One region of the Streptomyces sp. P9(2023) genome, then DNA from elsewhere that is predicted to be linked to it. Evidence: riboswitches for the same ligand, from Rfam matches in the RefSeq annotation. Region 1 holds a riboswitch; each other region holds the start of a gene.

The links. Region 1 has a riboswitch for cyclic di-AMP ahead of Q5762_RS22990 (transglycosylase family protein). Riboswitches for the same ligand answer to the same signal wherever they lie in the genome.
Positions count from the first base shown of each region.
Region 2: it holds a riboswitch for cyclic di-AMP, as region 1 does, so the genes downstream of both, Q5762_RS19090 (M23 family metallopeptidase) here and Q5762_RS22990 (transglycosylase family protein) in region 1, are expected to answer to the same signal.
Region 3: it holds a riboswitch for cyclic di-AMP, as region 1 does, so the genes downstream of both, Q5762_RS35075 (M23 family metallopeptidase) here and Q5762_RS22990 (transglycosylase family protein) in region 1, are expected to answer to the same signal.

Region 1 is NZ_JAUPWM010000019.1:15,142-25,370, reverse strand. Features, by position in the region: gene Q5762_RS23025 (FtsX-like permease family protein) at 1-68, shown strand, start outside; gene Q5762_RS23020 (cyclopropane-fatty-acyl-phospholipid synthase family protein) at 130-1,437, opposite strand; gene Q5762_RS23015 (NAD(P)/FAD-dependent oxidoreductase) at 1,614-2,996, opposite strand; gene Q5762_RS23010 (Ppx/GppA phosphatase family protein) at 3,365-4,303, opposite strand; gene Q5762_RS23005 (DUF501 domain-containing protein) at 4,300-4,842, opposite strand; gene Q5762_RS23000 (septum formation initiator family protein) at 4,912-5,376, opposite strand; gene eno (phosphopyruvate hydratase) at 5,480-6,766, opposite strand; gene Q5762_RS22990 (transglycosylase family protein) at 7,146-7,835, opposite strand; cyclic di-AMP (ydaO/yuaA leader) riboswitch at 7,839-8,014, opposite strand; gene Q5762_RS22985 (transglycosylase family protein) at 8,274-9,278, opposite strand; gene Q5762_RS22980 (cytochrome P450) at 9,392-10,229, opposite strand, start outside.
Region 2 is NZ_JAUPWM010000013.1:34,006-44,234, forward strand. Features, by position in the region: gene Q5762_RS19065 (alkaline phosphatase family protein) at 1-340, opposite strand, end outside; gene Q5762_RS19070 (DUF5998 family protein) at 340-924, opposite strand; gene Q5762_RS19075 (GNAT family N-acetyltransferase) at 980-4,204, opposite strand; gene Q5762_RS19080 (HPr family phosphocarrier protein) at 4,381-4,662, shown strand; gene Q5762_RS19085 (GntR family transcriptional regulator) at 4,823-5,506, opposite strand; gene Q5762_RS19090 (M23 family metallopeptidase) at 5,676-6,470, opposite strand; cyclic di-AMP (ydaO/yuaA leader) riboswitch at 6,483-6,649, opposite strand; gene Q5762_RS19095 (pitrilysin family protein) at 6,846-8,213, opposite strand; gene Q5762_RS19100 (pitrilysin family protein) at 8,240-9,586, opposite strand; gene Q5762_RS19105 (DNA topoisomerase IV subunit A) at 9,822-10,229, shown strand, end outside.
Region 3 is NZ_JAUPWM010000054.1:15,124-25,352, forward strand. Features, by position in the region: gene Q5762_RS35050 (MFS transporter) at 888-2,339, shown strand; gene lhgO (L-2-hydroxyglutarate oxidase) at 2,538-3,734, shown strand; gene trmB (tRNA (guanosine(46)-N7)-methyltransferase TrmB) at 3,778-4,560, shown strand; gene Q5762_RS35065 (PrsW family intramembrane metalloprotease) at 4,629-5,945, shown strand; gene Q5762_RS35070 (aldo/keto reductase) at 5,958-6,914, opposite strand; gene Q5762_RS35075 (M23 family metallopeptidase) at 7,020-8,126, opposite strand; cyclic di-AMP (ydaO/yuaA leader) riboswitch at 8,138-8,285, opposite strand; gene Q5762_RS35080 (PP2C family protein-serine/threonine phosphatase) at 8,522-9,724, opposite strand; partial or broken gene Q5762_RS35085 (TipAS antibiotic-recognition domain-containing protein) at 9,956-10,111, opposite strand; tRNA gene Q5762_RS35090 (tRNA-Met) at 10,195-10,229, opposite strand, start outside.

The DNA of each region.
Region 1 (10,229 bases):
TCGCCGCCATGTGGCCGGCCCGCAGCGCGGCCAGGCTGAACATGCTGGCGGCCATCAAGACCGAGTAGGTCCGGTACGTACGCGGTGAAGGGCCGGGTTCCCCACGGGGAGCCCGGCCCTTCACCGTTCCTACGTTCCTTGTGCCTTCTCGTTCCAGACCCGCGACCGCAGCGGCACGTCCGAGATCCCCGACTCCGGTGTCTTCACCGCGAGGAACTGGTTGACGCCGATCCGGTTGCGCTCGAAGGAGACCGCCGAGGCAGCCATGTACAGCCGCCAGATCCGCGCCCGGCCCGGCGAGGTGAGCCGTACCGCACGGCCCCAGTCGGCCTCCAGATTGGCCACCCAGCGGCGCAGCGTCAGGGCGTAGTGCTCGCGGATCGCCTCCACGTCCCGCACCTCGAAGCCGGCGTCCTCCAGCGTCGTCAGGGTGCGGCCCATCGGGGCGAGTTCGCCGTCGGGGAAGACGTACGCGTCGATGAAGACGTCGACCTCGTACGCCTCCTCGTGCGGCTCCGGGCGGCGCGCGATCTGGTGGTTGAGCAGCCGGCCGCCCGGCTTGAGCAGGGCGTGCAGTATGTCGGCGTACTCGCGGTAGCGGACCTCGCCCACGTGCTCGGCCATGCCGATGGAGGAGATCGCGTCGTACGGCCCGTCCTTGACGTCCCGGTAGTCCTGGACCCGGATCTCGATCCGGTCCGTCAGGCCCTCCTCGGCGATCCGCTTGCGGGCGAACGCGGCCTGCTCGCGGGAGAGCGTGATGCCGACGACCCGCGCGCCGTACTCGCGGGCCGCGTGGATCGCCATCGAGCCCCAGCCGCAGCCGACGTCGAGGAGCCGGTCGCCCTCCTTCAGATTCAGCTTCCGGGCGATCAGGTCCAGCTTGTCGCGCTGGGCGTCCTCCAGCGTCCCGCCGTCCGTCCAGTACGCGCAGGAGTAGACCATCGAGGGCCCGAGGACGAGTGCGTAGAAGTCGTTGCCCACGTCGTAGTGGTGACTGATCGCCTGCTTGTCGCGCCGCTTGCTGTGCCGGGAGCCGGTGCGGCGGCGCATCTCCTCGGCGGGCGGCGCGGGCGGCGGGTAGGGCCCGGCCAGCTTCAGCAGCGCGGCGGCCGCGGCCCGCAGCTTCGGGTCGCGTACGGCCTCCAGGGCGCTCCTGGTCTCCTCGCCGCGCTCCCAGAGCAGCCCCGCGAGCCGGTCCAGGACCTCGTACAGATCGCCCTCGACGTCGATGTCACCGGCCACCCAGGCCCGGGCCAGGCCGAGTTCGCCGGGCTTCCACAGCATCCGGCGCAGGGCGCGGCGGTGCCGGACGATCAGTACGGGGGCGCCTGCGGGGCCGGCTTCGCTGCCGTCCCAGGCCCGCAGCCGCACCGGGAGCGGGGCCCCCAGCAGGTCCTCCGCGAGAGTGGTCAGCCGCAATGCGGCGTCGGCCATGGTGCACACCTCCGTGATGTCGTGCCCCAGAAATGTTCGTCACCACGTAAACACCCTCGGTAGGCGTTTTTCGTCCCGTAGGCGCGCAACGACTCGGCAAAACACCCGGGCGGACATGCCGAAGGGCCGTCCGCACCACGGATGGCGGACGGCCCTTACGGGAACAGCGGGTGGAACTAGGAGGCCTTGGCCTTCTCCTGGCTCGCCGCGGCGGCGGGGGCCGGGGCGGGCTTGGCGGCCTCGTAGAACTCCTCGCGCGGCGTCTCCATCGCACCGAGGGAGACGACCTCACGCTTGAGGAACATCGCGAGGGTCCAGTCGGCGAAGACGCGGATCTTGCGGTTCCAGGTCGGCACGGCCATGCCGTGGTAGCCACGGTGCATGTACCAGGCGAGCCGGCCCTTGAGCCTGATCTTCATCTTGCCCATGACGATCATCGCGACGCCCTTGTGGAGGCCGAGGCCCGCCACCGCACCCTTGTTGGAGTGCGAGTACTCCTTCTGCGGGAAGCCCCGCATGCCGGAGACCACGTTGTCGCCGAGGACCTTCGCCTGACGCAGCGCGTGCTGGGCGTTCGGCGGGCACCAGGCGTTCTCCACGCCGGCCTTGCGGGCGGCGAGGTCCGGAACCTGGGCGTTGTCGCCGGCGGTCCAGATGTAGTCGGTGCCGGTGACCTGGAGGGTCGGCTGGGCGTCCACGTGGCCGCGCGGGCCGAGCGGGAGGCCGAAGCGGGCGAGCGCCGGGTTGGGCTTGACGCCCGCGGTCCACACGATCGTGTTGGAGTCGACCTCAAGGCCGTTCTTCAGCACGACGTGGCCGTCGACGCAGGAGTCCATGGAGGTCGAGAGGTAGATCTCGACACCGCGGCCCTCAAGGTGCTCCTTGCCCCAGCGGCCCAGCTCCGGGCCGACCTCGGGAAGGATCTTGTCGGCGGCGTCGACCAGGATGAAGCGCATGTCCTCGCGCTTCACGTTGGTGTAGTACTTCGCCGCGTCGCGGGCCATGTCCTCGACCTCGCCGATGGTCTCCGCGCCGGCGAAGCCGCCGCCAACGAAGACGAAGGTCAGCGCCTTGCGGCGGACCTCCTCGTTGGTCGTCGAGTCGGCCTTGTCCAGCTGCTCCAGGACGTGGTTGCGGAGGCCGATGGCCTCTTCCACGCCCTTCATGCCGATGCCCTGCTCGGCCAGACCGGGGATCGGGAAGGTGCGGGAGACCGCGCCCATCGCGACGACCAGGTAGTCGAACGGCAGGTCGTACGCCTCGCCGACGAGCGGCGCGATCGTGGCGACCTTGCGGTCCTGGTCGATGGTGGTGACGCGACCGGTGAGCACCTCGGCTCCGCGCACGACACGTCGCAGCGGGACGACGACGTGGCGCGGGGAGATGCTGCCTGCGGCGGCTTCGGGGAGGAAGGGCTGGTACGTCATGTACGAGCGCGGGTCGACGACCGTGACGGTCGCTTCCGCATAACGCATCTTCTTGAGGATGCGTCGTGCTGCGTACAGGCCTACGTACCCACCGCCTACTACGAGGATCCTGGGACGCTCCGTGGTGCTCATGCATCCGAGTATCCACCCCTCCCAGGGGGGTCGCTCGTGCGCCCCTTCACAAGGTTCTGGACCACCTCTGCTACACTCCGCCGCCCCGTGATCCAGGTCATGGTCGTGCAAAGGAACCACGATGCGGTGGTGAACGTTGTTCACCCCTACTGAACTGGCCAGGAGAGGGTCCGGTAACCCTGAACCAGAGGGTGCGTTCACACGATGGAAACATCGAGCGAACAGGGCCTCCCACCTACGAAAGAGCCCCGACAGGGGTGTCGGAGGCCTAGATGACCCTCTACCGCCCCCATCAGGGCTCTTTTCCTTGTGAAGAACTTCACGAACTTTCCCGACGCGCTGTCTCGGGGTGCGTCGTGGCGTGCCCGTTATGCCACGGAGAGTGCGATTCCGTCGAGGATGTCGTGCTCGCTGACGACGACCTCGCGGGCCCCGGTCCGCTCCATGATCTCCCGCAGGACGAGCGCCCCGGAGACGATCACGTCGACCCGCCCGGGATGCATCACCGGGATCGCGGCGCGCTCGGCGTGCGTGGAGGCGACCAGCGTGTCGACGATCTCCGCGACCTTCTCGTACGGGACACGGGAGTGGTGGATCTTCTCGGAGTCGTACTCCTGGAGCCCCAGCGCGATCGCCGCGACCGTGGTGACCGAGCCCGCGAGCCCGACCAGGGTCCCGGCCTCGCGGATCGGCACGGTCTCCTCGGCGAGGTCGAGGGCGGCCCGGATGTCGGCGCGGATCGCGGCGATCTCCTCGGCGGCCGGCGGGTCGCTGCGGACGTGCCGCTCGGTCAGCCGTACGCAGCCGATGTCGACGGAGCGGGCGGCCTCGACGTGCTTGTTGCCGACGACGAACTCGGTGGAGCCGCCGCCGATGTCCACGACGAGGTACTTCTCCGTGCCGTGCAGCTCGCCCGTGGCGCCGGTGAAGGAGAACTCGGCCTCCTGGTCGCCGGTGATCACCTCGGGTTCGACGCCCAGGATGTCCAGGACTCCGCGCACGAACTCGTCGCGGTTCTCGGCGTCCCGGGAGGCGGAGGTGGCCACGAAGCGCAGCCGCTCGGCGCCGAGCTCCTCGATGACGGCCGCGTAGTCGCGGCAGGCGGCGAAGGTCCGCTCCAGCGCCTCGGGCGCGAGCCGGCCGGTCCGGTCGACGCCCTGGCCGAGCCGGACGATCGTCATCCGCCGGTCCAGCTCGATCAGCTCAACCGTCGAGCCCGCGCCGGAGGCGCTATCGGGCACAGCGACGTCGGCGACGAGGAGACGGATGGAGTTCGTACCGCAGTCGATGCCGGCGACCCGGGTCACTTCGTCTCCCCTTCTTCCTTCTCCGCGCACGGGTTGACGCAGGGGCCCTTGGCCCACCACTCCGGCAGCATCGCGATGGCCTCGTCGCCGAACGGGTTGACGCCAGGACCTGCGACCAGCGAGTGGCCGACGAGGACGTGCAGGCACTTGACCCGGTCGGGCATGCCGCCGGCGCTCGGGAAGCCCTCCAGGACCTCGATGGCGTCCCGGCGGGCGATGTAGTCCTCGTGCGCGGCCCGGTAGGCGGCGGCCAGCTCCGGGTCGGTGGCGAGCCGGGCCTGCATCTCCTTCATGACCCCGTTGGCCTCAAGGGTGCCGATCGCGGAGGCCGCCCGGGGGCAGGTCAGGTAGTACGTGGTCGGGAAGGGCGTGCCGTCCGGGAGCCGCGGCGCGGTCTCGACGACGTCCGGGTTGCCGCAGGGGCAGCGGTGCGCGATGGCGCGCAGCCCCCGGGGCGGGCGGCCGAGCTGGGCTTCGAAGGCGGCGACGTCCGCCTCGGTCGGCTCGGTGCGTGCGGTCTGCGGAGGGGGCGTTTCCATCGTTGCGTCTTGTCTTCTCGTCGGGTGCGGTCGGTGGGGCCGGTGGGTGGGGACGATAGGTCGGGTGGTCTAGCGGGGCGCGTCCGCGCGGTCCACGCCTTCCCAGAGGTCGGAGTACCAGGGGCGGTCGGCCGCGCCCTGCTCGGTGCGCCGGGCGCGCTCGGCCTCGGGGTCGTTCACGGTGAAGCCGGTCTCGCCGGGCACCACGTAGTGCAGGTGCTCGCGGGCGAGCCGGCGGATGTACGCGGGGTCCTGGAGCCGGGCCTTCTCGTCCCGCAGCTCCTCGACGCGCGCGGCGGCGTCGGCGGCCTGGCGCTCCTGCTCGGCGATCTCGGCGCGCTGGGAGACGTACTGCCGCATGGGGTACGCGAGCGCGACGATCAGCGAGCAGACGACCAGGGCGAGGAAGGCCGCGCGGCCGGTGAGCCGGGAGCGGCGGGCCTGGCGGCGGGTCTGGGAGCGGTAGACACGGGCGGCGGTCTGCTCGCCGAGCAGCCTGATCCTGGTCGCGGTCGAGAACCGGTCCCGGGCCATGTGCGCGCCTCCCCTTTACGTACGTACGTCCCCGCACACGGTACGGGACCGGGTGCGGGGACGTAGGTAACCGGGCGACCTGCAGGTCAGCCCTTGAAGCAGATCAGCCCTTGAAGCGCGGGAAGGCGCTGCGGCCGGCGTAGACGGCCGCGTCGTCGAGGATCTCCTCGATGCGCAGGAGCTGGTTGTACTTGGCGACGCGCTCGGAGCGGGCCGGGGCGCCGGTCTTGATCTGGCCGCAGTTGGTGGCGACGGCGAGGTCGGCGATGGTGACGTCCTCGGTCTCGCCGGAGCGGTGCGACATCATGCACTTGAAGCCGCTGCGCTGGGCCAGCTCGACGGCGTCCAGGGTCTCGGTCAGCGAACCGATCTGGTTGACCTTGACCAGCAGGGCGTTGGCGGCGCCGTCCTCGATGCCGCGCGCCAGACGCTCCGGGTTGGTGACGAACAGGTCGTCGCCGACGATCTGGACCTTGGCGCCCAGCTTGTCGGTGAGGACCTTCCAGCCCGACCAGTCGTCCTCGAACAGCGGGTCCTCGATGGAGACCAGCGGGTACGCGGAGACGAGCTCCTCGTAGTACTCGGTCATCTCGGCGGCCGAGCGGGACTTGCCCTCGAACTCGTACTTGCCGTCCTTGTAGAACTCGGACGCGGCGACGTCGAGCGCGAGCGCGATGTCCTTGCCCGGGGCGTAACCGGCCTGCTTGATGGCCTCCAGGATGAGGTCGAGCGCCTCACGGTTGGAGTCCAGGTTCGGGGCGAAGCCGCCCTCGTCGCCGAGGCCGGTGGACAGGCCCTTGGTCTTCAGGACGGACTTGAGGGTGTGGTAGACCTCGGTGCCCCAGCGCAGGGCCTCGGAGAAGGACTCCGCGCCGATCGGCGCGATCATGAACTCCTGGATGTCCACGTTGGAGTCGGCGTGCGAGCCGCCGTTCAGGATGTTCATCATCGGAACGGGCAGCAGGTGCGCGTTCGGGCCGCCGAGGTAGCGGAAGAGCGGGAGGTCCGAGGCCTCGGACGCGGCGTGCGCGACGGCGAGGGAGACGCCGAGGATGGCGTTGGCGCCGAGCGAGGCCTTGTTGTCCGTGGCGTCCAGGTCGAACATGGCCTGGTCGATGAGGCGCTGCTCGGTGGCGTCGTAGCCGACGAGCTCCGGGCCGATCTGCTCGATCACGGCGAGGACGGCCTTCTCGACGCCCTTGCCCATGTAGCGGTTCTTGTCTCCGTCACGGAGCTCAATGGCCTCGAACGCACCGGTGGAGGCACCGGACGGAACGGCAGCACGGCCAGTGCTGCCGTCGTCGAGGCCGACCTCGACCTCGACCGTGGGGTTGCCTCGGGAGTCCAGGATTTCCCGGGCTACGACGACGTCGATGGACGGCACGAGCATCTCCTTCTGGGATGTGACGCTAGATGTGACGCATGCGGTGCAGGGTCGCTTTGGCCTTGCGACAAGAGCCTAACCGGCTCCGAGGCTCCGGCCAGCCGGGCGCCCGACCCCTGGGACGAAAAAGGACCCAAGGACACGCATCTGGGGCCAAAGGCCCTCAGGACTACTCGGCGGTAACCGTCGGGGGTCGGTCGGGCGACGGATCACGGATATCGGATCACGGATCTTGGATCTTGGATCTTGGATCTTGGATATCGGATCCGGAAACGCGGAACCCCGGTCCGGAGCGCACGGGGGAAGAGTGCTCCGGACCGGGGTGGTCACCGCGGGAGGGTCGTGGGACCCGCGTGAGCCGCCGGACTCACACGGGCCGCCGGGCTCACTTCAGGTGAAGCTGCTGGCCCGGGTAGATCAGGTCGGCGTCCTCGACGACGTCCTTGTTGAGCTCGAAGAGCTTCGCCCAGCCGCCCTTGACGTCGTGGGCGGCGGCGATCTTGCTCAGCGTGTCGCCGGCGACGACCTTGTACTCGCCGTCACCCTTCTTGACCTTCTTGCCGGTCGGGGTGGTGACGGTCTTCTTCGACTCGGTCTTCTTGGCCGCGGCCTTGGGGGCGGTCCGCTGCTCGCTGCGGGTCGTCGGCTGCTCGGCCTGACGCTCCTGCTGCGGGGCGCTCTCGACGGCACCGGTGTTCGGCGAGGCGGAGGAGAGGCCGACGCCACAGCTCGGCCAGGCACCCTTGCCCTGACCGGCGAGGACCTTCTCGGCGATCGCGATCTGCTGCGACTTGGAGGCCTGGTCGGCGCTCGCGGCGTACGCGGTGCCACCGAAGGCGGCCCAGGTGGAGCTCGAGAACTGCAGGCCGCCGTAGTAGCCGTTGCCGGTGTTGATGGACCAGTTGCCGCCGGACTCGCACTGGGCGACCTTGTCCCACTCGGAGACGGTGGCGGCCGAGGCGGTGCCGGCGCCCATCAGCGGGGCGGCGACGGCGACACCGGCGACACCGGCGAGAGCGACGGCGCGGGTGGCCTTGGAGGGACGACGGTGTTTGCCCTTGGCGGAAAACAGCATGGGACTTCTCCTCACCGACGCCTACGAGGTGAGCTGTCGGGTTCGGGCCATGTGAGTTGCCCGGCCGCGCGACCTAGCGCGCGGCTTAACCCCAAGCCGTTCCGTCGGCCGTCTGTCTCAACGGCCGGGGACGGCACTTACCTTGGGTCCCCCGCTCCTGCCTTCGGCGCTTGACGCGACGACTGTTCCCATCGGCCGACGGCAGGATTCGGCGTTTCGGTCGACGGGGCCCGCGGTGGCGAGCGGTGACGACCGTAGACACAGACCCGGGGGAAGTTCAAAGACGTCCATGGGGGACAAAACGCCCCTACTTGCCTCGGGGCGAAGGGTATTTACGCAGGTGAGAGGCGACGGAAGCAGATTTTGCGGACGGGACACGCCAGTTGAGGCAAAGAGACCCATGTCTCACTTACACAGAACCGGACATTCACGGCCGAACTACCCGCGCTCAGCTGCCGCCTCGTCAGGCTGACCGATCGTGAGATCGAGGCTCTGGCCAGGAAGGATGAGGTCCGGATCGAGGCCGACCGTCGCGCGGTTGGCGTCGTAGAGGGCGCCCCAGCCACCGGGGAGTTCGTTGCGCTGGGCGATCACCGTGAGGTTGTCGCCGGGCTTGACGGTGTATTCACCGATAGCATCCGAGATGTCCTCGGCGGGCTTGTTGCCCTCGACGCCCTCTGTGCCCTTTGTGTTCCCACTGTCCGGGTTTGCGGCCTTGTTCTTGTCGGCGGCATCCGGTGTCGGCGTGTCGGTCGGAGCGCCGGACGTCTCACCGGTCGGCGAGTCGGACGGCGAGGCGTGGCGACCGGTTTCGAGCGACTTGTCCTTATTGAGCGTCTCCTCCGGATCCGCGTCACCCCGGTGCTTACCGGTGCCGGGAGTGGCCGACGCGGACGGCGTGGACGAGGGGGTCCCGGGCGTGGCGGGGGTCTCGGGACTCTCGGGCTTCGCGAGGGCTTCCGGAGGGGTGTCGACGGTCGGGAGCCCGCCCGTGCGGTCGGACTCCGGGAGCGGGTCCGTGGACTCCGAGGGCGTGACAGCCGGCCCCGGGTGGACGTCGGGCTTGACGCCGTCGTTCGTCAGCCCGGCGATCGGGGCGCAGGTGGCCCACTGCTGGTCGCCCGCGGCGAGGGCCTTCTCGGCCACCGCTATCTGCTGGGCCCGGCTGGCCAGGTCCGCGCTGGGCGCGTACGCCAGGCCGCCGTGCCGCTCCCAGCTGACCTGGGTGAACTGGAGCCCGCCGTAGAGCCCGTTGCCGTAGTGGGCGCTCCACTGGCCGCCCGACTCGCACTCGGCGACCCGGTCCCAGGTGGCCGCGTCGGCGGCGGATGCCGAGCCCGCACCCAAGAGGGGCAGCGCGAGGGCCGACCCCGTCACGCCTGCGGCGACGACGATGGCGGGGGCCTGGCGGGGTCTGCGGTGACGACCGTTCCCGGAGCGCATGCGGAGTGCCTTCCGTGTGACTGGTGAGGTGACGGTGAACGTAGCGGCATTCGAACGTCAGTCACAAGTCGATGCAGCGGAGATCACGTAAAAGTCACAGTCTTGACGGAGAGTCAGCTCGCAAGAGGGGTGAAGTCCACCGGAAGTGTGCGCAATCCACGCATGATGAGCCCGCCGCGCCACCGCAGATCGGCCGGATCCCCGGCAAGTCGCAGGTCCGGCAGGCGAGTCAGCAGCGTGGCGAGCGCGATCTGGCCTTCGAGCCGGGCGAGCGGGGCGCCGATGCAGTAGTGGATGCCGTGGCCGTAGCCGAGGTGCTGGTTGTCGCGCCGGGAGAGGTCGAGCGTGTCCGGCTCCTCGAAGCGGGCCGGGTCGCGGTCGGCGGCGGCGAGCACGACGAGGACCGGGTCGCCGGCCGGGATCTCCTGACCGCCGATCGTCAGCGGCTCCATGGCGTACCGCCAGGTGGCCATCTCCACCGGCCCGTCGAAGCGCAGCAGCTCCTCGACACCGGTTTCGAGGAGGTCGCGCTCGCCGGCGGCGATCGAGGTCTGGAGCCGCTCGCGCTGGTCAGGGTTCCGCAGCAGCGCGTACACCCCGTTCCCGACCAGGTTGACAGTGGTCTCGAAGCCGGCGAAGAGAAGGATGAAGGCCATGGCGGCGGCCTCGTTCTCGGTGAGGTGCTCGCCGTGGTCGGAGGCCTTGATGAGCCCCGAGATCAGGTCGTCGCCGGGGTCGAGCCGCTTGCGGTGGATCAGCTCGGCGAGGTAGCCGCGCATCTTCTTGACCGACCGCGCCACGCCGCCGCGCGGCCCACCGCCGTGCCGGATCATCATCCCGGCCCAGTCCCGGAAGTCGTCCTGGTCCTCGCGGGGTACGCCGAGCAGGTCGCAGATGGCGTAGATGGGCAGGGGGAAGGCGAACTCGTGGATCAGGTCGGCCGTGCCCTTG
Region 2 (10,229 bases), on a different contig from region 1:
AGGCGAGCGAGGTCGCGGTGGTGGCGGGGAAGCCGGCGGTGATCGGGCGGCCGGTGCCGCCGCGGGAGCTGCCGAGCAGGGAGGTGAGGTACGGAGCCTCGTCCGGGTGGGCCTTGATCTGCTCCCAGCCGAGTCCGTCGATCAGGAAGACGCAGTTCCGGTCGGCGGGAGTGAGCTCGGCGATCCGGGCGTCGCATCCGGGGACGCCCTGTCCGGCGACGAGCGTCGGAAGGAGGTCGGCCAGCGAGCCGGTGACGTACTCGGGCACGGGCGCCGTGGCGAGATCGAGCAGGGCGGGATCGTCGGGCCAGCCGGAGGCGACGGCGGTGGGCTGGACCATCAGCGGGTCGCCGCGGTGGCTTCGGAGAGCGACTGGGCGAAGGCGAGGGTCTGGCGCACGGTGTCCGGGCCGTCGCCGGCGTCGCTGACGCGCAGGCTGAGGTCGTCGGCGGTGGCGTTGCCGGTGTAGCCGTGGTCGGCGTCGCAGTTGGGGTCACCGCAGGCGGCGGGCTCCAGGTCGATCCGCGAGACGGCGCCCCAGCCGATGGTGAGGACGACCTCGCGGGGCAGGGTGCCGGGCTTGTACGACTCCGGGTTGGCGACGACCCGGCTGACGACGACGGACGAGATCCGGTCGAGCTTGACCGACTCCGTGGACGTCGTGGCGTACGGGGTCGGCGAGCTGCTGTCGGCGGCCTGCTCGTCGGTGTGGCTGACGATGAAACGGTTGGCCGTCAGGACGAGGACCGTGACGTGGCGACGGACCTCGTTGGAGTCGAACGTGGTCTCCTGGTGCACCAGGTACGACGCGATCGGCTCGCCGCCGACGGCGGCCTCCACCGCCTCGGCCACGAGTGCCGGGTAGTAGCCGCTGCGCTCGATCGCCGCGCGCAGCCCCTGGGTCGTCGTACCGGTCTTCGCCATGGACTCCATCCTAATCCGTCGGAAGGGGCACTCCGGGACGGTCCGGCTGCCCCGTCTAGTAGCTCGGAAGGCTGCGGGGACCGAGGTCCGTGCGCGGCGGGGGCGGGGCGAGGCGGACCGTCGCACCGAGAACCGAGAGGCCGTGCGGGGCGACGACGACGGGCTCCAGGGCGATCGCGACGACCTCGGGATGATCGTCGACGAGCCGGGAGACGCGCAGCAGCAGCTCCTCCAGGGCGGGTGTGTCGACGGGGGCGGAGCCGCGCCAGCCGAAGAGGAGGGGGGCGGTGCGGATGGAACGGACCAGCTCGGCGGCGTCCCGGTCGGTGGCCGGGACGAGCCGGTGGGACATGTCGCCGAGCAGCTCGGAGGCGGCGCCGGCGAGCCCGAAGGAGAGGACGGCGCCGACGCCCGGGTCGATGGCGGAACGGACGACGGTGTCGACGCCGCGCGGCACCATGGCCTGGACGACCGGCTGGAGCTCGACGGGCTTGCCGAGGGTCTCGGTCAGTTCGGCGTAGGCGGTACGGAGTTGTTCCTCGCCCGCGAGATCGAGCCGTACGCCTCCGAGGTCGGGGCGGTGGCGCAGGTGCGGGGCGGTGGTCTTGAGGGCGACGGGGTAGCCGAGCCGGGCGGCGGCCTGGACGGCGGCGTCGGGGGTGGGCGCGGGCAGGGTGGGGAGCACGTCGATCCCGTACCGCCCGAGGAGCTCGCGCGCCGCGACGACGTCGAGGCTCACACCCCGGGCGCCGGCGTCGCCGTCCGCGTCCGTGTCCGTGTCCGTGTCCTTGTCCGCGTTCACGTCGAGCGCGCGCTCGATCTGCGCGGCGGCCCCGCCCTCGTCGATGTCCTCGAACTCGGGCACCCGCCCCGGCTCGGCCACCTGCCGCCGCCACTGCCCGTACCGCACAGCCTCGGCCAACGCCCTGACGGCCCGCTCGGCGGCGGGGTACGCGGGAATGCTGCCGGGGGGCGGGGCGGTGGGGGTGGCGGGTGCGGGCGGGGCGCCAGGCGTGGGTGTGCCGGATGCGGCCGCGTCGGGAGACGCGTCGGGAGACGCGTCGGGAGACGCGTCGGGAGACGCGTCGGTCGTGGGCGTGCGGTTCGCCCCGGAGTCCGGCGATCGGCGGGCGGGCGAGTCCGACGCCGACGGCGTGCGGCCGCCGGCGGCAGCCTCGTCGCCGGCGACGGCTTCCGTCGCGCCGCCTCCGGGTGCGAGTCCCGTGGCGGCCGGGAGGTCGGAGCCGACCGGCGCCCCGCCGCGTACGGGCGTGGGTGCCCCGGCCGCCGGTCCGTGGCCGGTCGTCGGCTCGGCGGCGGCGCTCGCCGCGGCGCCCGAGGTCCCGGCCGCGGCGCCCGCCCCGTCCCGCGGCGGGCGGCGCGACGGCGGTCTCGTGCTTGTGGCCGCCGAGAGGGCCTCCGCCAGGCCGCCCATCTCCACATGGACGACGACCACCGGCTTCGCCGGGAGCGGGGCGGCGGCGACCGCTTCGCGGAGGTGGGCCGCGAGGACCTCGCCGTCGCCGGACTCCACCGCTCCGTTCTCGCCGACCCAGGGGATCGCGGTCACGACGACCGCGTCGCACGCGTCGTTTGCGAGGGCCGCGGCCAGCGCGGCGCGGAAGTCCGCGGGGCTCGCGCCCGTCGTCAGGTCCAGCGGGCGCAGCGGGCGGAGCCCCTCGGTCAGGCAGGAGTCGTACGCGAGCAGCCCGAGCGACTCGGAGTTGCCGAGGATCGCGACGCGCGGCCCGGCCGGCAGCGGCTGGCCCGCGAGGAGCAGCCCGGCGTCGACGAGTTCGGTGACCGTGTCGACGCGGATGACGCCGGCCTGCCGTAGCAGCGCGGAGACCGTGGTGTGCGGGATCCGGGTGACCGGCACCCGGTGCCCCGGCGGCGCGCTCCCGCTGTGCCGCGCGCCCTTGACCACCACGACCGGCTTGACCGCCGCCGTACGCCGGGCAAGGCGGGTGAACTTCCGCGGGTTGCCGATGGACTCCAGGTAAAGCAGGACGACGTCCGTCTCCGGGTCGTCGTACCAGTGCTGGAGGAAGTCGTTGCCCGAGACGTCCGCCCGGTTGCCGGCCGAGATGAAGGAGGAGATACCGGCGCCGTGCCGGTGCAGCCCGGCGAGGAGCGCGATCCCGATCGCGCCGGACTGGGTGAAGAGCCCGATCCGCCCGGCGGCCGGCAGCTGCGGCGCGAGCGAGGCGTTCAGCCGGACCCCGGCCGAGGTGTTGATGATCCCGAACGCGTTGGGCCCGATGATCCGCATCCCGTACGAGCGGGCTTGCCGCACCAGCTCCCGCTGCCGGTCCCGGCCCTCCCCCGAACCCGTCTCCGCGTACCCGGCCGAGAGGACGACGAGCCCGCGCACCCCGTGTTCCCCGCAGTCGGCGACCGCCTCCGGCACCCGCTCGGCGGGGACGGCAAGGATCGCGAGGTCCACCGGTTCGCCGATGTCCCCGAGCGAGCGGAAGGCCGGCACCCCGTCGAGTGTGTCGCCCGGCTCGGGGAGCGCGCGGTTCACCGCGTACGTACGTCCGCTGAAGCCGCCGTCCAGGAGGTTGCGCAGGACCGTGCGGCCGACGCCGCCCGGGGTGCGGCCGGCGCCGACGACGGCGACCGAGCCGGGGGTGAGCAGCCGCTGCACCGAGCGCGCCTCCGCCCGCTGCTCCCGGGCGCGCTGCACGGCGAGCGAGCGGTCGGTGGGCTCCAGGTCGAGGTGGAGCCGTACCGAACCGTCCTCGAAGCTCCGCTTCTGGGTGTATCCGGCGTCCGTGAACACCTTGATCATCTTGGTGTTGGCGGGCAGCACCTCCGCCGCGAACCGCCGGATGTCCCGCTCGCGCGCCACCGCCGCGATGTGTTCGAGCAGCGCGGAGGCCACGCCGCGCCCCTGGTGCGCGTCCTGGACGAGGAAGGCCACCTCGGCCTCGTCGGCGGGCGCGGGGGCGGGCATCCCCCGCTCGTCGATCCGGTCGTAGCGGACGGTGGCGATGAACTCGTCGCCGATCGTCGCCGCGAGGCCCACCCGGTCGACGAAGTCGTGGTGGGTGAAGCGGTGCACGTCCTTGGCGGAGAGCCGCGGGTACGGCGCGAAGAAGCGGTAGTACTTCGACTCGTCGGAGACCTGCTCGTAGAAGCTGACCAGCCGGTCGGCGTCGTCGGCGGTGATGGGGCGGATGCGCGCGGTACCGCCGTCGCGGAGGACCACGTCCGCTTCCCAGTGGTCCGGGTAGTCGTGTTCCGGTTGCTCAGGCCGTTCCGACGCGCTCTGCATGGGGCAAGCGTACGGCCGGGATACGACACGGGCACCGGTCGCGCGGGGCGTGTGCACCATGCAAGGTAAGGAGGACCGATCGGCCCTGCGGAAGGGGCCGAAGGTCGGCACCGAGCACCCTGCGACCCGTGAGAGACTGGTCTAGACAACCCGCTTGAGACTTGAAGGGCAACACCATGGCTGAGCGCCGCGTCAACGTCGGTTGGGCCGAGGGCCTGCACGCCCGCCCCGCCTCCATCTTCGTCCGTGCCGCCACGGCCTCCGGCGTCCCCGTGACGATCGCGAAGGCCGATGGCAACCCGGTGAACGCCGCGTCGATGCTCGCGGTGCTCGGTCTGGGCGCGCAGGGCGGCGAGGAGATCGTGCTCGCTTCGGACGCCGACGGCGCGGAGGCCGCGCTCGACCGTCTGGCGAAGCTGGTTGCCGAGGGGCTCGAGGAGCTCCCCGAGACCGTCTGACGGAATTACGGATTTCCGAAGAAGCCGCACACGCCGACATCACGGCGGGTGCGGCTTCTTCGTTTCACCCGGCCGATTTCACCAGAATTCCGCGCGGCGCAAATCCGCGCAGCACAAAGAAAGCCCGACGAATTCCCGCTCTTTGTATACGGTCCGCTTGTTAATTCCGGCCGCTCGCCGTGTTGACGACGCGTTGCGAAACCCTCACACGTCCCCGCTCCGGGCGCTTCAGCCGGTGCAGCGACAGGGAGCGTTCGGCGTGCAGCGCGGTCAGGGTGCGGGCCCGCTCGGCGTCGCCGCGCGCCACCGCGTCGACGATCGCCCCGTGTTCCGCCCAAGCCTCGACGGGCTGGGCGGGGGCCTCGACCGTGTACGTCCAGGCGATCTTGTGCCGCAGCTGGGTGAGCATGGCGGTGAGCGCCGGGCTGCCCGAGGCCTGCGCCAGGGTCTCGTGGAACCAGCAGCCGAGCGAGCGCAGATCGTCGCCCTGGCCGCGCCTGGCCCGCTCCTGCCCCAGTCTGACCAGGCCGCGCAGCACCTTGAGGTGCGCCTGGGTGCGGCGCTGGGCCGCGCGCGCGGCGCCGAGCGGTTCAAGGAGCGACCGTACGTCGAGGAGGTCGGCCGCCTCCTGTTCGGTGGGCTCGGCCACGTGCGCGCCCGCGTGCCGGCGGGTGATCACGAAGCCCTCGGACTCGAGGGTGCGCAGGGCCTCGCGGACCGGGACGCGGGAGACTCCGTAGCGGCGGGCCAACTGCTCCTCGGTCAGTCGGCTGCCGCGCTCGAAGACCCCCGTGACGATGTCGTCCCGGATCGCCGTGCATACCGCGTGCGCGGGAATGCGCATGGTCGACCTCCGCCTTCATATGCGCGAAACCGGTTCTGCGGCGACTCTATTGCAGCGAGGCGGTATTTCCGACGGCTCCCCCGGAACCATGGATATCTTTTGGCCAGCGAAAAGCCCCGGCTCAGTACGAGCCGGGGCTTTTCTGACGTGCGGTGGGAGACCTCGTCGGTCAGACGTTCACGCCGCGGGCGCGCAGGTAGGCGACCGGGTCGATGTCGGAGCCGTACTCGGCGGTGGTGCGGGCCTCGAAGTGGAGGTGCGGGCCGGTCGAGTTGCCGCTCGAGCCCGAGATGCCTATCTGCTGGCCCGGGGTGACGGACTGGCCGACCGAGACACTGATGGCCGAGAGGTGCGCGAACTGGGTGTACGTGCCGTCGTTCATCCGGATGACGATGTTGTTGCCGTACGCGCCACCCCAGCCGGCCTCGACGACGGTGCCGGAGCCGACGGAGACGACCTTGGTGCCGTAGGAGGCCTGGAAGTCGGCGCCGGAGTGACTGCCGGAGGACCAGAGGGAGCCACCGGCCTTGTAGGCGGTGGTGAGGTGCGAGCCGGCCGCGGGGAGCTGGAAGGAGTTGAGGCGCTTGCGCTCGGCCTCACGGGCGGCGCGCTCCTTGGCCTCGCGGATCTCCTTGGCGCGGGCCTCCGCCTTGCGCTTGGCCTCCGCCTTGGCGCGGGCCTCGGCGATGCGCTTGGCCTCGGCCTCTGCGGCCTCGCGCTCCTGCGCGGCGGCCTGGGCGTCGATCGTCTCGGCGAGGGCGTTGTCGGCGACGACCACCTGGGTCAGGCCGGTGTCCTCCAGGGAGGGAGCCTCGGTGTCGGCGGCGAGCGCCGGGGAGGCGAGGGTGCCGATGACGCCGGTGGTGGCGAGGGTCGCGACGCCGGCGATGCCGGCGATGCCGGCGCTGCGGCGCGCCAGACGGCTCGGACCACGATGCTTCCCGGTGGCACGGGTGAACGCCATGTAGAGGCTGATCCTTTCCTTCCTTCTCGCCTACCGGGTTAGCTGACGGGTTCGGAGCAGGAAGGTCTCCTACGGGCCCCTCCGCACGGATGCGAAGGCGTCCGATTAACCCCAGGGACTTCGTGTGGGTCCCCGGCTCCCCAGGCTCGCGCCTGACGGGGACTCGGCGATGACTGTCCGATGCCGCGGGTGCGGCGGGTGCAACTGGCGAACAGCCGGACCGACGCTATGCGGATCGTCCGTCAATCACCAAAGAGACACGCCCGTTTGTAAGACTTGCCACAGGCCATACACCCGCCCTTCGCTTCAATTCGGACAAACGGAAGGACCCCGACGTATCGCCACGTCGGGGTCCTTCGGCAGAGCGAAACCCAATCAGCCGGTGACGACCGTCACTTCGCCGATGCCGAGGGCGCGCACCGGCTCCAGGATCTCCGAGGCGTCGCCGACGAGGATGGTGACGAGCCGGTCCACGGGGAAGGCGTTGACGACGGCCGCCGTCGCCTCCACCGTGCCGGTCTCGGCGAGCCGCGCGTACAACTGCGCCTGGAAATCGTCCGGGAGGTGCTGCTCGACCTGGTCTGCGAGGGTCCCCGCGACGGAGGCGGCGGTCTCGTACTTGAGCGGTGCCACGCCCACCAGGTTCTGCACGGCCACGTCGCGCTCGGCGTCGGTCAGGCCCCCGGCGGCGAGGGTGCGCAGCACCTTCCACAGGTCGTCAAGTGCCGGGCCGGTGTTGGGGGTGTCGACGGATCCGCTGATGGCGAGCATGGAGGCGCCGTGCCCCGCACCGTCGGAGCGCAGCACCTGGCCGAAGGCCCGGACACCGTAGGTGTAGCCCTTCTCCTCGCGCAGGACGCGGTCCAGGCGGGAGGTGAGCGTGCCGCCGAGGCAGTACGTGCCGAGGACCTGGGCGGGCCAGACGCGGTCGTGCCGGTCGGCGCCGACGCGGCCGATCAGCAGCTGGGTCTGGACGGCGCCCGGGCGGTCCACGATGACCACACGGCCGGTGTCGTCGGCGGTGATCGGCGGTACGGGACGGGGCTCGGCGGTGTCGCCCGTCCAGGCGCCCAGCGTCTCGGCGAGGATCTTGTCCAGGTCCACGTCGGTCAGGTCGCCGACGACCACCGCGGTGGCCGTGGACGGCCGGAGGTGCGCCTGGAAGAAGGCGCGGACGGCGGCGGCGTCGATGGCCTCCACCGTCTCCTCGGTGCCCTGGCGCGGCCGGGACATGCGGGAGTCGGCCGGGAAGAGCTCCTTGGAGAGCTGCTTGGCTGCCCGGCGGGCCGGGTTGGCCATCTCGTGCGGGATCTCGTCGAGCCGGTTGCGCACCAGCCGCTCGACCTCGGTGTCGAGGAACGCCGGCGCGATCAGGGCCTCGGAGAGCAGCCCGAGCGCCTTGGGCAGCCGGGAGACGGGGACCTCGAGGGAGACCCGTACGCCCGGGTGGTCGGCGTGCGCGTCGAGCGTGGCGCCGCAGCGCTCAAGCTCGGCGGCGAACTCCTCGGCGGTGTGCTGGTCGGTGCCCTCGGAGAGGGCACGGGACATGATCGTGGCGACCCCTTCGAGGCCCGCGGGCTCGGCCTCCAACGGTGCGTCGAAGAACAGCTCGACGGCCACGACCTGCTGGCCGGGACGGTGGCAGCGCAGCACGGTCAGGCCGTTGTCCAGGGCTCCGCGGTCCGGGGCGGGGAACGCCCAGGGCTTCGCGGCGCCCGCCTCCGGCTGCGGGTGGAAGGTCATGCTCGTCAAAGACGCGGCAGCGTCGGTCACTGGTCCGCTCCCTCTTCCTCGTCGCTGTCGCTCTGCTCGGTACCGATGGGCTCGTAGACCAGCACCGCGCGGTTGTCCGGACGGAGCCGCTCCGCGGCGACCGCCCGCACCTCCTCGGCGGTGACGTCCAGGACCCGGTTGACGGCGGTCAGGGCGAGCTGCGGGTCGCCGAACAGGACCGCGAAGCGGCACAGTTCGTCGGCACGGCCCGCGACCGTACCGAGCCGGTCCAGCCACTCGCGCTCCAACTGGGCCTGGGCGCGCTCCATCTCCTCGGGCGTCGGGCCCTCGGCCGCGAACCGGGCCAGCTCCTCGTCGACGGCGGTCTCGATCTCGGGCACCTCGACCCCGCCGGAGGTCTTGACGTCCAGCCAGCCCAGCGAGGGCGCGCCGGCGAGCCGCAGCAGCCCGAAACCGGCGGCCACGGCCGTGCGGTCGCGGCGGACCAGGCGGTTGTGGAGCCGGGAGGACTCGCCACCGCCGAGGACGGTCAGGGCGAGGTCGGCGGCGTCGCACGCGCGCGTGCCGTCGTGCGGGAGCCGGTAGGCGGCCATCAGCGCACGGGCCGGGACCTCCTCCTCGACGACCTCGCGCAGCTGCTCCCCGATGGTGTCGGGCAGCGTGCCGTCGCGCGGCGGCAGCTTGCCGTCGTGGGACGGGATGGAGCCGAAGTACTTCTCGATCCAGGCCAGCGTCTGCGCGGAGTCGATGTCGCCGACGACCGAGAGGACCACGTTGTTCGGCGCGTAGTACGTACGGAAGAAGGCCCGCGCGTCCTCCAGCGTCGCCGCGTCCAGGTCGGCCATGGAGCCGATCGGCGTGTGGTGGTACGGGTGGCCCTCCGGGTACGCGAGGGCGGTCAGCTTCTCGAAGGCCGTGCCGTACGGCACGTTGTCGTACCGCTGGCGGCGCTCGTTCTTGACGACGTCCCGCTGGTTCTCCATGGACTCGTCGTCCAGGGCGGCCAGCAGGGAGCCCATGCGGTCCGCCTCCAGCCAGAGCGCGAGCTCCAGCTGGTGGGTGGGCATGGTCTCGAAGTAGTTGGTGCGCTCGAAGCTCGTCGTGCCGTTGAGCGAGCCGCCCGCCCCCTGCACCAGCTCGAAGTGGCCGTTGCCGTGGACCTGCTTCGAGCCCTGGAACATCAGGTGCTCGAAGAGGTGGGCGAGGCCCGTACGGCCGGCGACCTCGTGGCGGGAGCCGACGTCGTACCAGAGGCACACCGCCGCGACCGGGGTCAGGTGGTCCTCGGAGAGCACCACACGCAGGCCGTTGGCCAGCCGGTGCTCGGTCGCTGTCAGGCCGCCTGAGCCGGCCTCTGCCGTGGCCGTGTGACCCATGGGCATGTACGTCCCTTCGATCGCGATATGGAAAAGTCCTGCCACCCTATGCAAGCGCACCGACACCTCGCGAAGTTCCCACAGGATCGCGGCTTCCCTCTTCCGGGTCGCGCGGGCCTCACGGACCGCTCGGACACCGCTCTCGGGGGCCCGTACCCGGGTCGCGGTCGGCGTTGTCGGTGGGACGGTCCACAATGGTCCGCGTCAGATCAACCTTGTTGGTGAAGGAGCCGCAGCCGCGATGGCCCGCCGCAGCACGAAGACACCGCCGCCGGACGACGCGTTCGAGGAGAGGATCCTCGACATCGACGTCGTCGACGAGATGCAGGGCTCCTTCCTCGAGTACGCGTACTCGGTGATCTACTCCCGCGCGCTGCCGGACGCCCGCGACGGCATGAAGCCCGTCCAGCGCCGCATCGTGTACCAGATGAACGAGATGGGGCTGCGCCCCGACCGCGGCTACGTGAAGTGCGCCCGTGTCGTCGGCGAGGTCATGGGCAAGCTGCACCCGCACGGTGACGCGTCGATCTACGACGCCATGGTGCGCATGGCCCAGCCGTTCTCCATGCGGCTCCCGCTGGTCGACGGCCACGGCAACTTCGGTTCGCTCGGCAACGACGACCCGCCGGCCGCCATGCGGTACACCGAG
Region 3 (10,229 bases), on a different contig from region 1:
GTTCATTGGAGGAACATGCTGCCACGACAAGAGCGCGCGGAGGGGGCTCCGGGGTCGCGCACGCGAATGCGAATGCGCCCCTGGCATGGGCCAGTTGGTCCCGATTCGACGACCGTCGGCATTCGGCCAATCTCGGGGCCGCGGATCCGGGACTGAGCCGGGACGGAGCCGGGGGAGAGTGGGGGGAGTGCGGGGGGAGTGCGGGGGCGGAGCCCGGTGTGGACCCGGCGCTTACCCCTACAAGGCCCCAAGGACGGACCCACGGGCGGACCCCAGCGCGCGCACCGGCGCGGGCCCAGGGCGGACGCGGCCGGGACGCGGCGCGAACCCCGCACGGACCCGGCACGTACCCGGCGCCGCCCCGGCGCCGCCCCGGCGCCGCCCCGGCGCCACGGGCCGTCGGCAGTCCGGGAGGCGCTGTCCGCCTCCCGGAGCCGTCCGCCGCCCGCGGGGAGCGGGGCGACGGTATCCCCCAGCCCACCGGTTCACCGCCGATGGGCCGACCCACGCAGCACTCATGGAAGCGCCCGCCCGCCGACCGGACGAGAGCGCACGGCCAGGCGCACGGCCACACACCCGGAGCACGCGCCCCGGGGCGCCCCGCGAGCGCCCCGGAGGCTCTCCGGGCGATCTCCGGGGGCTCTCCGGGGGGATCCCCAAGGGCTCCCCCATGGCGCTCCAACGGCTCCCCAAGCACGCCGTCCGGCGCCGGGACCGCCGACGCCGCTACGCCAACTGTCGGCCATCCGTCTGTTCCCACAACAATCCCGCCATACGGAACTCCGCCCCTTAACGGTCGGGATGCGGCGAACTACGCTGTGTTTACGAATGCCGCACGCCTATGCCCGGCGTCGTGGCGGCCGTCTGGGTGGTCGAGGGGTGGCGTCATGTCCAGGGAGCAACGCGGGCCGAACGAAAAGCTCGGCACGGTTCTCGCCCTCGCGGGAATCAGCAACGCCGGCCTCGCCCGGCGCGTCAACGACCTCGGCGCGCAGCGCGGGCTGACGCTTCGTTACGACAAGACGTCGGTGGCCCGCTGGGTGTCGAAGGGCATGGTGCCCCAGGGCGCGGCCCCGCATCTGATCGCGGCCGCGATCGGCCAGAAGCTGGGCCGTCCCGTGCCGCTGCACGAGATCGGGCTCGCGGACGCCGACCCGGCGCCCGAAGTGGGCCTCGCGTTCCCGCGCGACGTGGGCGAGGCGGTCCGTTCGGCCACCGAGCTCTACCGGCTCGACCTCGCCGGCCGCCGGGCCGGTGGCGGCGGGATCTGGCAGTCACTGGCCGGTTCCTTCGCGGTGAGCGCGTACGCGACGCCCGCCTCCCGGTGGCTGATAACGCCCGCCGACTCCTCCGTCGAGCGCCTGGTCGAGCCCGCGGAGGCGGCCCCGGTGGCGGCCGACGGGCCCGAATCCGGCCTCCACGCGCGCGTGGGGCACAGCGACGTCTCCAAACTCCGGGAGGCCGCCGAGGACGCGCGCCGCTGGGACTCCAAGTACGGCGGCGGCGACTGGCGCTCCTCGATGGTTCCGGAGTGCTTACGCGTCGACGCCGCGCCGCTGCTGCTCGGCTCGTACTCGGACGAGGTCGGCCGCGCGCTCTTCGGCGCGACGGCCGAGCTGACCCGCCTCGCCGGCTGGATGGCGTTCGACACCGGCCAGCAGGAAGCCGCCCAGCGCTACTACATCCAGGCGCTGCGCCTCGCCCGCGCCGCCGCCGACGTGCCCCTGGGCGGCTACGTCCTCGCCTCCATGTCCCTCCAGGCAACCTACCGGGGCTTCGCCGACGAGGGCGTGGACCTCGCCCAGGCCGCCCTGGAGCGCAACCGCGGGCTCGCCACCGCCCGCACCATGTCCTTCTTCCGGCTCGTCGAGGCCCGCGCGCACGCGAAGGCCAACGACGGCACGGCCGCCGCGGCGGCGCTCAAGGCGGCCGAGGGCTGGCTGGAGCGCTCGCGGGAGGGCGACGCCGACCCGTCGTGGCTGGGCTTCTACTCGTACGACCGGTTCTGCGCGGACGCCGCCGAGTGCTACCGGGACCTGAAGGCGCCCCGCCAGGTGCGGCGCTTCACGGAGCAGGCGCTGTCCCGGCCGACGGAGGAGTTCGTCCGCTCGCACGGGCTGCGGCTCGTGGTGTCGGCGGTCGCGGAGCTGGAGTCGGGCAACCTGGACGCGGCCTGCGCGGCGGGCACGCGCGCGGTGGAGGTGGCCGGCCGGATCTCGTCCGCCCGCACCACCGAGTACGTACGGGACCTGCTGCACCGGCTCGAACCGTACGGGGACGAACCGAGGGTCATGGAACTACGGGAGCGGGCCCGCCCTCTGCTGATGACCCCGGCGTGATCCGGGGGCCGGAGGGCCGGCGGCACCGAGTGCCGGGGTGACCCCGAAGTGACCCTGGAGTGGCCCGGGAGCGACCTCGGCGTGAGCCGGGGACGAGCACATGATGATCTCGGGGACATCCCGGGGTGACGCGTGTCCCAGTGGGTTTAGCCGTTCTGTCAGTGGGCCAGTGCACTATCGGGGTGGGAGGTGATGCAGGTGTCATCGCACGACGTCGACTGCGACGTGATCGTGATCGGCGGCGGAATCGTCGGTCTGTCGACGGCGTACGCCCTGACGCGTGCCGCGCCCGGCACTCGCGTCACGGTCCTGGAGAAGGAGCACGGCCCGGGCCGCCACCAGACCGGACGGAACAGCGGGGTGATCCACAGCGGGATCTACTACCGCCCCGGCTCCCTCAAGGCACGGTTCGCCGTCCGGGGCGCGGCCGAGATGGTCAAGTTCTGCGCCGAGTACGGGCTGCCCCACGAGGTCACCGGAAAACTGATCGTCGCGACCCACCGCGACGAGCTGCCGCGGCTGCACGCGCTCGTGCAGCGCGGCCGGGAGAACGGCATCCCGGTGCGGGAGCTGGGCCCCGCGCAGATCGCCGCGTACGAACCGAACGTGCGGGGCCTCGCCGCGATCCATGTCGGCACGACCGGGATCTGCGACTACGGAGCGGTGGCGGCGCAGCTCGCCGAGGCGTCCGGGGCACGGATCCGGTACGGCTCCGAGGTCACCGCCGTCGACCGCCGGCCCTGGGGTGTCGCGGTCCGTACGGCGGGCGGGGCGGTGGTGCGGGGGCGGGTCCTCGTGAACTGCGCGGGGCTGCACTGCGACCGGGTGGCGCGGCTTGCCGGGGACGATCCGGGGATGCGGATCGTGCCCTTCCGGGGCGAGTACTACGAGCTGGCCGATCCGTCGCTGATCCGGGGCCTGGTCTATCCCGTCCCGGACCCGGCCTTCCCCTTCCTCGGGGTCCATCTGACCCGGGGCGTCGACGGCGGCGTGCACGTGGGGCCGAACGCGGTGCCGGCGCTGGCGCGGGAGGGGTACGACTGGTCGGTCGTCCGGCCCGGCGAGCTGGCGGGGACGCTGGCGTGGCCGGGGTCGTGGCAGATCGCCCGGGAGCACTGGCGGTACGGCGCGGGTGAGCTGCGGCGGTCGCTGTCGAAGCGGGCGTTCACGGAGGCGGTGCGGCGGCTGCTGCCGTCGGTGGAGGAAACGGATCTGCGGCGGGCGGCGGCGGGGGTCCGGGCGCAGGCGGTGCTGCGGGACGGGACGCTGGTGGACGACTTCCTGATCCGCGAGGCGGCGCGGACGGTCCACGTCCTGAACGCGCCTTCGCCTGCGGCGACGGCGTCCCTGCCGATCGGCCGCGAGGTGGCCCGCAGGGCCCTGGCGTTCTTGTGACCATACGGCCCGCCACGGCGGGCACCGTAGAATTGGGCTCATTGTGTCTGAGATCCGTGAAACCGTCGCCCCTGTCGAGCCGCCCGTCTTCCAGCGCGGCAGTCAGCGGTTCGCCGCTGGGGAAGGGCCTTTGCCCGATCCTGCCGGGTCGCATCACGAGCGGCGGATCCGTAGCTTCCAGCCGCGTCGTAGCCGCGTCACCACCGGGCAGGCCGAGGCGATGCTCAAGCGGTGGCCCGACTGGGGTCTCGACATCGACGGCAAGCGCGTCCTCGACCTGAACGAGATGTTCGGCGGGCTGCCCGTCGTCCTGGAGATCGGCTTCGGCATGGGCGAGGCCACCGCCCAGATGGCCACCGCCGACCCCGGCACCGGCATCCTCGCCGTGGACGTCCACACCCCCGGCCAGGGCAACCTGCTCGGTCTCGCCGACCGGGGCGGTCTGGAGAACGTCCGGGTCGCCAACGGCGACGCGATCATCCTGCTCCGCGAGATGCTCCGCCCCGACGCCCTGGACGGCTGCCGCGTCTACTTCCCGGACCCCTGGCCGAAGAAGCGCCACCACAAGCGGCGCCTGATCCAGCCCGAGTTCCTCACCCTGCTCGCGACCCGGATGAAGCCCGGCGCCGTCCTGCACTGCGCCACCGACTGGGAGGAGTACGCCGAGCAGATGCTCGATGTCCTCTCCGCCCACCCCGACTTCGCGAACACCCGGCCCGACGGCGGCTACGCGCCCCGCCCGGACTTCCGCCCCCTCACCCGCTTCGAGGGGCAGGGCCTGAACAAGGGCCATCTCGTGCACGACCTGCTTTTCCACAGGAAGTAACCGCAGGAAGTAGCGGAAAGCGGAGAACACCCTCGCAGGTGTCAGTACTCCTCGTTAGGGTCGCTCACGTGTCGAACAGCGCCCCCGTCCCCACCCGGGACACCGAGGAGCCGGCCTTCCCGGCCGTTCCGGACCGCGCCCAGTGGCGCTACAGGCCTCGTCGCGCCTTCTGGCGCAGCAAGGTGGTCCGGGCCGTCGCCGTGATCACCGTGCTCGCGCTCTGCGCGCTGGTGATCCTCGCGATCGTGCGGGAGCAGACCGGCACCGAGGGATTCCTCGTCGGCCTCGGGCTCGCCGTCCTGCCCGTCCCGCTGCTGCTCGCCGCGTTCCGCTGGCTGGACCGGGTCGAACCGGGCCCGTGGAAGAACCTGATCTTCGCCTTCGCCTGGGGCGCCTGCGCCGCCACGCTCGTCGCGATCCTCGCCAACTCCTTCGCGGTCCGCTGGATCGCGACCGCCACCGCCGACCCCGCCTCCGCCGAGTCCCTCGGCGCCACGGTCGTCGCCCCGGTCGTCGAGGAGAGCGCCAAGGGGGCCGCCATCCTGCTGATCTTCCTCTTCCGCAGACGGCACTTCACCGGTCTCGTCGACGGCGTCGTCGTCGCCGGCTTCACCGCCACCGGCTTCGCCTTCACCGAGAACATCCTCTATCTCGGCAACGCCTTCGGCGAGGACCAGGACCTCGGCTCCGGCGGCCTCGGCTCCATGACCGCCGGCACCTTCTTCGTACGGATCGTGATGTCGCCGTTCGCGCATCCGCTCTTCACCGTCTTCACCGGCCTCGGCTTCGCCTTCGCCGCCCTCGCCACCTCGCGCCGGAAGTTCCTGCGGGTGCGCCGGGTCCTGCTGCCGCTCGCCGGACTGCTCCTCGCCATGCTCATGCACGCCCTGTGGAACGGCTCCGCGACCCTCCTCGGGCCGCTGGGCTTCATCCTGGTCTACGGCATGTTCATGGTGCCCGCCTTCGGCCTGCTGACCTGGCTCGCGATATGGAGCAGGCAGCGCGAACTGCGCACGATATCCGGCCAGCTCCCGGCGTACGCGGCGGCCGGCTGGCTCTCGCCCGCCGAGCCGCTCGCGCTCTCCTCGATGCGGGCGCGCTCCATGGCCCGCGACTTCGCCCGCCGTACGTACGGCCCGCCGGCCGCCACCGCGGTCGGCGAGTACGAGGCGTTCGCGACGACGCTCGCCTTCCTGCGCCACCGCGCCCAGCGCGGCGCGCCGGACCCCGACTTCACGGCCCGCGAGCAGGAGCTGCTGCACCACCTCTGGCAGCGCAAGCCGGTCGCCTCCCCCGCCCTCACATACGCCGCGCGGGCGACCGGCCGGGTCTGGGCGCCGCCGCAGTACCTCGACTACGGCGGCTACAACCCGTACCAGAGTTGACCCCCGTACCCCCTACGCCTCCGACGCCTCCGACGCCTTCGTCAGAAGGTCCACCTCCGACGGCGTCAGCCGCAGGTCCGCCACCGCCATCAGGGCCGGCAGCTGTTCGACCGTACGGGCCGAGGCGATCGGCGCCGTGACCGTCGGCCGGGAGGCGAGCCAGGCCAGGGCGACGGTGGCGACCTCCGCCTCGTGCGCCTCGGCCACGGTGTCGAGCGCGGCGAGGATCCGGCGGCCCCGCTCGGTCTCGGCGTGCTCGGCGGCGCCCTCGGCGCGGACGCTGTCGACGGTCTTCCCGGGGCGGTACTTGCCCGTGAGGAAGCCGGACGCCAGCGCGAAGTACGGGAGGGCGGCGAGCCCGGCCCGCTCGGTGGTGGCCAGGAGCTCGCCCTCGTACGTGTCGCGCGAGAGCAGGTTGTAGTGCGGCTGCAGGGCGACGTAGCGGGCGAGGCCCTCGGTCTCGGCGAAGTCGAGGGAGGCCTGGAGCCGCTCGGGCGAGATGTTGGAGGCGGCGACGGCCCGCACCTTGCCGTCCTTCACCAGCTGGTCGAGCGCGGTGACGATCTCCTCGACGGGGACGGCCGGGTCGTCGAAGTGCGAGTAGTACAGGTCGATGTAGTCGGTGCCGAGGCGGCGCAGCGACTCCTCGACGGCGGCCTTGATCGTGGTCGCGGCGAGCCCCTTGTACCGGGGGTGGGCGCCGACCTTCGTGGCGACGACGACCTCGGAGCGGTTGCCGCGGCCGGCGAGCCACTTGCCGATCAGCGTCTCGGACTCGCCGCCCTGATTGCCCTCGGCCCAGGCGGAGTACATGTCGGCGGTGTCGACGAAGTTGCCGCCGGCGGCGGTGTAGGCGTCGAGGACGGCGAACGTCTGTGCCTGGTCGGCGGACCAGCCGAAGACGTTGCCGCCCAGCGCGAGCGGGAAGACGTGCAGGTCCGAGCTGCCCAGCGGGCGGAGAGAGGTCATGGGACGGTCAACGACCGTCCCATGACGGGGTATTCCGGCAGCCCCGACGTCGGGGGGGTGCCGCCAGGACTGCCGGAGTCGGGAGGCGTGGGAGGCACCCTCGCGTCAGACCGAGATGCCCTTGTTCGCCAGCCAGGCCGCCGGGTCCAGGCCCGAGCCGCCCGGGGTGTGGATCTCCAGGTGCAGGTGCGGGCCGGTCACGTTGCCGGTCGCGCCCACGCGGCCGATGGTGTCGCCGGTGCCCACGGACTGGCCGGCGCTCACCGTCATCGAGGACAGGTGCGCGTACCAGACCTCCGTACCGTCCTCCAGCTCCAGGACGATCCGGTAGCCGTACGAGCCGGACCAGCCCGCCGACTTGATCGTGCCGCCGTTCACCGCCTTGACCGGCGTGCCGGTGGGCGCCGCGAAGTCGAGGCCGGTGTGCTGGCCGGAGGACCACATGGAGCCGGACTGGCCGTACGTGGAGGTGAGGGTGTACGAGGACGTGGGCAGCGAGTAGCTCGCGGCGAGCTTCGCCAGACGCTCCGCCTCGGCCTTCGCCGCCGCTTCCTCCTCGGCCTTCTTCTTCGCCGCGGCCGCTTCCTTCTCGGCCTTCTCGGCCTGGACCGCGGCCTCGGCGGCGGCCTTCTCGGCGGCCGCCTTCTCCGCCGCGGCCTTCTCGGCGGCGTCGGCGTTGGCCTGCTGCTGCTCGGCCTGCTGGAGGATGCGGGCGCGCAGCGCCTCGCCGGCGTCGGCCGTCGCGGCGGAGGCGGTGCTCTCGGTCCCCGCGGTCTTTCCGGCGCTCTCGGCCGGCAGGGCGAGGGTGGCGGTGAGCGGCTGCGGGTTGTTCGTCCCGGAGCCCGAACCGTCCGTGCCCTCAGCACCGTCGGAGAGGAACTCGCCGACGCCGGGCAGCTCGGAGGCGTCCGGCAGGTTGAGGTCGGGGAGCGATATCGAGACCGGGGGCTTGTCCTTGGCGGTCGCCATGCCGCCCGCGCCGACGGCCGCGATGACACCGACGCCGAGGACGGTGGAGGAGCGGGCGAAGCCGGAGCGCTGCTTCACGACACGGTGGCGGCCACCCGAACGGGCCTGCTGGCGCAGGGAGTCCTCGGTGGGGTTCCACTCCCCCCACGTGGTCGCGTCGTCGTCCGTCCCGGCGGCGCCACGAGCGCCGAACGCGTTGAACCTGTCTGAAAGACCTTCAGGGGCAGGGCTGTTGGACGCCACGGAGGCGTACTCCTTTCCTTCCTTCTCGCCTACCGGGTTAGCTGACGGGTTCGGAGCAGGAAGGTCTCCTACGGACGGTGTCGTACGAGTACGACGGTGTCCGATTCACCCCAAGTAGTGGTTCCCCGGTTCCCTTTCAGGATTCGGCGCGTGCGCACGGTGCCGTCTCTTACGACGGCTGGGACGACCGCGCTGCGTTATCGAACGTTAATAGACGCGAGGGCCGGATTCCAAGCTGTTCCTGTTGATCATCCGCGAGATTGAGCTGGTACAGACCGATTTGATCCTGCTTCAGTCCAGACTTTCACAGGGAACCGGGAACTGACGGTGCATCAATTGTTATCGCAGCGGTACCTCTCCACTACGGATGGTCACAGTGACTGTCACCGCGTCGGTCAGGGCACCACGGGCATCGTCCGGCGCCGGTCCGGCTGGCCCTCTGCGGGCCGGCTCACCGCGAGCAGCGCCATGTCGTCGGTGGCCCCGCCGCCCGTGTACCGGCGGACGTCGTCGACGAGCGCGTCGAGCAGCTCCTCCGGCCCCGGGAAGATCCGCCCGGCGAGCCGCTCGGCCGGTTCGTAGAAGTCCCCCGCCGCGTCCCGCGCCTCGGAGAGGCCGTCGGTGTAGAGGAGGAGCGTGGCGCCCGGCGGGTACGGGGCCTCGTCGGCCCGGTCCGGCCAGGCGGCCAGCTCGCCCATGCCCAGCGGCAGCGCGGGCTCGGTCGGCTCCAGGAGCGCCAGGCCCCCGTCCGCGTACAGCAGCAGCGGTTCGGGGTGGCCGCGATTGACGATCCGTACCCGCCCGTCGCCGCGCGGGATCTCGGCCAGGACGGCGGTGGTGAAGCCCTCGAAGGCGTCGAGGCCGGAGCGGCGCGTGCCCTCCCGGGCCAGCGCCCGTTCGAGCCGCTGCGCTACGCCCTCCAGACTCGACTCCTGCTCGGCCGCCTCCCGGAAGGCGCCGATCACGACCGCGACCGCCTCGACCGCGTCCAGCCCCTTGCCGCGCACGTCACCGACCACCAGCCGTACCCCGTAGGGGGTGTCCTGGACGGCGAACAGGTCACCGCCGATGAACGCGTCCGCCTGCGCGGCCTCGTACCGGGCCGCGACCTGGAGCCCGCCGATCCGCTCGGCGGGCGTCGGCAGCACGGCCTTCTGCGCGGTCTCCGCGATCACCCGCGCCGACGCGAGCCGTTCGCCGCTGCGGCGCACGACCCGGTTGATGAGCAGGGCGAGGGCGGAGACGGTGACGACGGTCAGGGTCCCGGTGAGGGCGGGGACGTCGGTGGCGGTGTCGTTGTAGAGGTGCAGCCCGACGCTGGCGAGGACCGCGGCGATGCAGGTGACCAGCGTCGTCAGCATCGAGAAGAAGGGCGCGGCGATGAGCGGCGCGGCCGAGAACATCGGGGAGGCCGTGTACGAGGCGGGGGTGGACAGGTCGAAGACGACTCCGCCGAGGATCACCAGCGGCGGCAGCGCCCGGATGAACCGGCGGGCCCGCTCGGCCCGCCCGCCGCGCGGCGCCCGGCCCCCGCCCGCCGGCCGGTCGAGCCCGTTCGCCTGCGGGCCGCCGCGGCCGTTCGCCGGACCGCCGCCCAGTCCGTAGACCCACCCGTTCCTCTGCCCGTTCGCCCGCCCGTTCCCCCGGCCGTTCCCGTTGCCCTTCCCCCGGCCCTGCCCCTGGCCCACCTGTGCTCTCCTGCCCGGTCCGTACACGGCACGGCGACGGACGGTACCGCGCCCTCCCCAGGGTGGCGGGAGCCGCGCCGCGCTGCGACCCCCGCTCGGCCATGTGGGGGACAAGGACCGCCGCCTCCGTGACAGGTTCCGCTACAGGTTCCGCTCCGCGTAGACCTTCATCGCGTCCCGGACGAGAAGGGCGGTGCCCTCGCCGTGCTGGTCGTAGTTGACGGTGAAGCGCGGGTCGTCGACGTACATCCGGCCGAGGCCGGTCACGTACTCCTTCGTCGGCTTCGTCGTCATCGACCGCGTAAAGGTCAAAACCACGGAGTCACACACGACGAAGGCCCGGATCCAGTGACTGGATCCGGGCCTTCGTTGCTACTGAGTAGCGGGGACAGGATTTGAACCTGCGACCTCTGGG